Arcticibacter tournemirensis: one gene and its partner. The protein of the gene in region 1 interacts with the protein of each later gene in a pairwise test. Links are inferred from orthologs where the notes say so. Each region holds a gene or a part of one and is shown on either strand. Other genes may lie near its edges. The genes, in order: groL and BDE36_RS11000.

Region 1 (3,257 bases):
AGCTTTTTTTATATACCCCTACCTAGCCTCACAACACTGCCACTCCATGACAGCTTGACACTGGAAGGTTAAATCAATTTAAACAGAAATATATAACAGATGAAATTTTGACAAATAAGACACATTAAGATACGTTGCGTATCCTTTGGCATAAAATCTGACGATAAGAGAAACAAACTAATATTCATAATTACTATGGCATTAAATATCAAACCTATCGCAGATAGAGTAGTAGTTGAAGCTGCTCCTGCAGAAGAAAAAACAGCATCAGGTATCTATATCCCTGACACAGCTAAAGAAAAACCTCAAAGAGGAACTGTAGTTGCCGTTGGAGATGGCAAAAAAGATGAGCCGTTAACTGTTAAAGTAGGTGACGAGGTTTTATATGGCAAATATGCCGGTACAGAAATTACCTATGAAGGTAAGGAGTATTTAATTATGCGTGAATCTGATATCTACGCAGTATTGTAAAAAGAAATATGAGATTTGAGGAATGAGAGAGTAGAATCCCTCATAATCCAGATCGAATGTTAAAAAGAAACTATTAAAAGTCGAGGCTTAGATAAGACATTTAGGATAAACAGACTCAAATCTAATATCTAATCTCTCACAACTAAAAACAACAAAAATGGCAAAACAAGTTAAATACAACGTTGAAGCACGTGACGCCCTGAAAAAAGGGGTAGATACTTTAGCAAATGCAGTTAAGGTTACTTTAGGCCCTAAAGGTCGTAATGTGATCATTGACAAAAAATTCGGATCGCCTATTATCACCAAAGATGGTGTAACTGTAGCGAAGGAAATTGATTTGAAGGATAGCCTTGAAAACATGGGCGCACAGATGGTGAAGGAAGTAGCTTCTAAAACTGCTGATATTGCAGGTGATGGAACTACAACTGCAACTGTTTTGGCTCAGGCTATTGTAACTGCTGGTATTAAAAACGTAGCTGCCGGTGCAAATCCTATGGATTTGAAGCGTGGTATTGACAAGGCTGTGGCAGCTGTTGTTGCCGACCTGAAAAACCAGTCGCAAGCAGTTGGTGAAGATAACAACAAAATCAAACAGGTAGCTTCAATCTCAGCTAACAACGACGAAGTTATTGGTGCGTTAATAGCTGAAGCTATGGGTAAAGTTGGTAAAGACGGTGTAATTACTGTTGAAGAAGCAAAAGGCACAGAAACTGAAGTTAAAACTGTAGAAGGTATGCAGTTTGACCGCGGTTATCTTTCTCCTTACTTCGTAACCAATGCTGATAAAATGGAAGCGGAATTAGAGAATCCGTACATCCTGATCTACGACAAAAAAATCAGCAGCATGAAAGAATTGCTTCCTGTACTTGAAAAACAAGTTCAGACCGGCAAACCTCTTTTAATTATCTCTGAAGATCTTGACGGCGAAGCTTTAGCAACTTTAGTTGTTAACAAAATTCGCGGTTCACTGAAGGTTGTTGCTGTTAAGGCTCCTGGCTTTGGCGACCGTCGTAAAGCTATGCTTGAAGACATCGCTATCCTGACAGGTGGTACTGTTATCTCTGAAGAAAGAGGCTATAAGCTTGAAAATGCTGACCTTTCATATCTTGGACAGGCTGAGAAAGTTGTAGTTGATAAAGATAATACTACAGTTATCAACGGAGCTGGCCAGGGTGAAGATATCAAGGCCCGCGTTAATCAGATCAAATCTCAGATTGAAACTACTACTTCAGATTACGATCGCGAAAAACTACAGGAACGTCTTGCTAAATTAGCAGGTGGCGTGGCTGTTCTTTACGTAGGTGCTGCTACTGAAGTTGAGATGAAGGAAAAGAAAGACCGCGTTGATGATGCGTTACATGCTACACGCGCCGCTGTTGAAGAAGGTATTGTTGCTGGTGGAGGTGTTGCTTTCATCCGTGCTGTTGAAGCTTTAGCTGATCTTAAAGGATCAAACGAAGACGAAAACACCGGTATTCAGATCATCCGTCGTGCTATTGAAGAGCCTCTACGTCAGATCTGCGAAAATGCAGGAATCGAAGGTTCTATCGTAGTTCAGAAGGTAAAAGAAGGAACAGCTGACTTCGGATACAATGCACGCACCGATGCTTATGAAAACTTAATTGGCGCTGGTGTAATCGATCCTACTAAAGTAGGTCGTGTTGCCTTAGAGAACGCTGCTTCTATCGCAGCCATGTTGTTAACTACAGAATGTGTACTTGCTGACGATCCTGAAGATGAGAAAGCTGGTGCTGGTATGCCTCCAATGGGCGGCGGCGGCATGGGCGGAATGATGTAAGATTCGCAAATGCCCTTTTAGGGACATAAATTAAAGCCCCGGAGTTTTTAGCTTCGGGGTTTTTTATTGCATTGTACTTCGGCAGATAATTTCGCAACAATTTATTTAAGTTTGAGCTCATGGAACTGGAAAAATTTTACGACAAAGCATATGATTGGATCCTTCGTAACGGACCGGGACTAATCCTGGCAATTATCATCCTTTTAGTAGGCTTGTGGGTCATCAGGCTGGTAAAAAAGGGACTAGCACGGAGTATGGAAAAGAGAAAATTCGACACCTCTTTGCAGCCTTTTATCCAGAGTCTGATCATTATTTCGTTGCAGGTTATGCTGCTTCTGATCGTAATGCAGACGCTTGGAATACAGCTGACCATACTCACCACTGTTATTGGAGCATTTAGTGTGGCGGCCGGCTTAGCCTTGTCAGGCACTCTTCAAAACTTCGCAAGCGGTGTGCTGATACTCGTCCTGAAGCCCTTTAAAGCAGGGGATAACATCATTGCTCAGGGACAGGAAGGAATAGTATCTTCCATACAGATATTTTATACCGTTGTCACTACGTTCGAGAACAAAACGGTTATCATTCCCAATAGTAAGCTATCAAATGAAATTATCATTAATGTAAGCCGTCAGGGTAACAGGCGAATGGATATTGAACTTAAATTTAACTATGGGTTTGACATGCAGGCCGTAAAAGCCATTCTTGAAGAATCAGCAAAAAGTTCTGAGAACATTTTAAAAATTCCTGAACCGCGTATAGGGGTTTCTGCTCTTGAGCCTGATGGATATAAGATGATGGTTAACGTTTGGGTGAACGCCCATGGTTTTATTGATGCAAAACTTAACTTCCAAGAGAAGTTGATCAGCGATCTTAAGAACGCCGGAATTAAGCTGCCCGGGATGTAAGCTAACAGCCTTCGGCTGTTAGCTACTATTGGCTGTTGGCTATTGGCGTGTTAAAAGCTAGCGATTACTTACAGGCTTATTTG
Region 2 (3,092 bases), 1.8 Mb from region 1 along the record:
GCAGTCAGAAACCACGACTCTGGGATTACGCTGACAACATAAATACTATTCAGTTTCTTCTAACTTTATAATTCTAATCAGGGAGGCTCAATTTGAGGGAAAAGCTTAACTTTGGACCATGTACATCATTAAAGTAAAAGGCGTAGCCAAAATTCCCGATTACGTGCAACTGCGTGACGAGGAATTTACTTTACTGGCTTACTTCCGGGTTGACAGGCCCGATAAAACTTTAACAAAAATAGGTTTGGGAGACAGGATCGACGACATTATGAACCTGATCAATGAACTTCCGTTTGGGAAAATAATGAAATTAGAACTTTAATATGATTGGGAATACCATTATACGACTTCACAACGTTGACATTTATCAGCAGAACCATCTAGTTCTTTCTGATGTCAACCTTCATATTGATAAAGGGGAATTTGTTTTCCTCATCGGCCAAACCGGCTCGGGGAAAAGCAGTTTAATGAAAGTAATATACGGTGAGATCGGCGTGGGATCGGGAGAAGGACATGCAGGAGGCTTTGACCTGAAAAAGCTCTCAGAAAAAGATATTCCTTATCTGCGAAGGAAACTTGGAATTGTTTTCCAGGATTTTCAGCTTCTTACAGACAGAACAGTGGAAGACAACCTGCAGTTTGTAATGAAAGCGACAGGTTGGAAAGACAACAAACTCATTAACGAACGCATCCGTGATGTTCTGGAAAAAGTCGGCCTCCGCTCTAAAGTAAAGAAAATGCCTCATGAATTGTCGGGCGGAGAACAGCAGCGCGTTGTTGTTGCAAGGGCTTTGCTGAACGATCCCGAAATCATCCTGGCAGATGAGCCAACAGGTCATCTCGACCCTGAAACTTCCGAAGAGGTAATGCTGCTCCTTAAAGAGATCAGCCGTTCAGGAACAGCAGTTCTGATGGCCACCCACAATTATCATCTTATTCGCACCTTCCCTTCCCGTATTATCAAATGCGAAAACGGAAGGGTAATTGAGGATGTTACGATGGTATAGCGCTTGCTGAAGGCATGAAATGCTGACAAGCAGAAACGCAATATCCATGACACCTTGACTGTTTTTAACTAATGGCAAAAGATTTGCCACATCCATTTATTATGAACTTTTCAGATATGTTGAAAAACAAGAAGAAAAATAGAGAAGAAGAACCTTCACCAGGAAATACAGCTCAAAACGAGGCTGAGCAGGAGCTGAAACAAGATAACGGGACTGAAAACCCTGTATCTGATAACCAAAACCCGGATGAAAATACCGGAGAACCTGCAGCAGCAAAACCCTCTGAAGAAGAAAAACTACGTGCTGATTTGTCAGAGGCAAACGACAAATACCTTCGCTTATATGCCGAGTTCGATAATTTTAAAAGACGTACTACAAAAGAACGGATAGACCTGCTTCAAACTGCAGGCAAAGACGTTTTACAAAGTCTTCTTCCTGTGCTCGACGACTTCGAACGTGCCCTAAAATCGATGGAAAGTGCCTCTGATGTGGCTGCTGTAAAAGAGGGTATTAACCTGGTACACAGCAAACTCAAAAACATCCTGGTTCAAAAAGGATTAAAAGAAATGGAATCAATAGGATCAGCGTTTGATGCAGACCTTCACGAAGCCATTACAAACATTCCTGCTCCTTCAGACGAGATGAAAGGGAAAGTAATAGATGAAGTAGAAAAGGGATACTTCCTTAATGATAAGGTGATCCGTTTCGCAAAAGTTGTGGTAGGAAATTAAAATGGCAAAGAGAGATTTTTACGATATTTTAGGTGTTTCTAAAAGTTCAACTGCGGATGAAATCAAGAAAGCATACCGTAAGCTGGCGATAAAATACCATCCCGATAAAAACCCGGGAGACAAAGAGGCTGAAGAAAAATTCAAAGAAGCAGCCGAGGCATACGAAGTTCTCAGCAATCCTGAGAAAAAGCAGCGTTACGATCAGTTTGGCCACGCAGGAACATCAGGCGCCGGCAGCTATGGCGGTGGTCATATGAACATGGAGGACATCTTCAGTCAGTTTGGCGATATATTCGGAGGCGGCAGTCCGTTTGAAAGCTTTTTCGGCGGCAGTTCTTCAGGCGGTGGCTCCCGTCGGATGGCCCGGGGCAGTAATCTTAGAATAAAAGTAAAACTGAACCTTGAGGAGATAGCAAAAGGCACAGAGAAAAAGATAAAAGTAAATAAGCTTGTGGTGTGCCACACCTGCGATGGCACCGGAGCTAAAGACCGCTCGTCTTTCCATACCTGTAATACCTGTGGCGGAAGTGGCTCTGTAAGAAGAGTGACAAATACTATCCTCGGCCAAATGCAGACTACGAGCACCTGCCCTACCTGTAACGGAACAGGTACCCAGATAACTTCTAAGTGTCATGCATGTCACGGAGACGGTGTAGTGCGTGGCGAAGAAACTATTAGTATCAATATCCCTGCAGGTGTTAGCGAAGGCATGCAGCTCTCAATGAGCGGAAAAGGCAACGCGGCTCCTAACGGTGGTATACCGGGTGACCTGATCATTCTTGTTGAAGAGATCCCGCATGAGACACTGCAACGCGAAGGCAATAACGTTGTATATGATCTTCATATCAGCTTTTTGGATGCTGTTCTCGGGGCAAGTGTTGAAGTGCCTACTATTGACGGTAAAGCCAAGATCAAAATTGAACCAGGCACTCAGGGAGGCAAAATCCTTCGGCTGAAGGGCAAAGGGGTTCCTGAAGTGAATTCATACCATCGCGGTGACCAGCTTATATACGTAAATATCTGGACGCCTAAAGCTCTTTCAAGAGAAGAACGTGATTTACTCGAAAAGCTTAACAATTCGCCAAATTTCAAGCCGCAGCCCGGAAAACATGAAAAAAGTTTCTTCGAGCGTATGAAAGAGTATTTTGAATAGCTTCCCTGTAAATTAAAATTTTAGATTATTAACTATAATAGCTACTTTAAGCCACCAATGGTGGCTTTTTTTATTGTCTGATTCTTATTTTTGTCACTATTATTAACTTGTACTGAATGATATCAATTTATCTTGCGGGCCCTTTATTCTCAGCAGCAGAAATGAAGTTCAATCTGGAACTATCTGAATGGCTTACTGAAA

What was found.
Region 2: the proteins of groL (region 1) and BDE36_RS11000 interact in binary tests that used the Escherichia coli proteins (3 or more experiments, as listed by UniProt). The link is inferred for Arcticibacter tournemirensis from one-to-one orthologs.

The regions. Positions count from the first base shown.
Region 1 is NZ_VFPL01000001.1:864,592-867,848, reverse strand. What follows is about bases 24-2,948. They hold groL (chaperonin GroEL), read left to right. Parts: upstream 24-628; coding sequence 629-2,269; downstream 2,270-2,948. Other genes in these bases: BDE36_RS03675 (mechanosensitive ion channel family protein), read left to right, coding at 2,389-2,948; BDE36_RS03685 (co-chaperone GroES), read left to right, coding at 196-471. Outside these bases: more of BDE36_RS03675, read left to right, coding at 2,949-3,174.
Region 2 is NZ_VFPL01000001.1:2,633,522-2,636,613, reverse strand. What follows is about bases 149-2,908. They hold BDE36_RS11000 (nucleotide exchange factor GrpE), read left to right. Parts: upstream 149-1,078; coding sequence 1,079-1,738; downstream 1,739-2,908. Other genes in these bases: dnaJ (molecular chaperone DnaJ), read left to right, coding at 1,740-2,891; BDE36_RS11005 (cell division ATP-binding protein FtsE), read left to right, coding at 324-1,007; BDE36_RS11010 (fructose-6-phosphate aldolase), read left to right, coding at 149-322. Outside these bases: BDE36_RS11015 (acyl-CoA reductase), read left to right, coding at 1-71; more of BDE36_RS11010, read left to right, coding at 119-148; BDE36_RS10990 (nucleoside 2-deoxyribosyltransferase), read left to right, coding at 3,008-3,092. UniProt on the Escherichia coli protein: Participates actively in the response to hyperosmotic and heat shock by preventing the aggregation of stress-denatured proteins, in association with DnaK and GrpE. It is the nucleotide exchange factor for DnaK and may function as a thermosensor.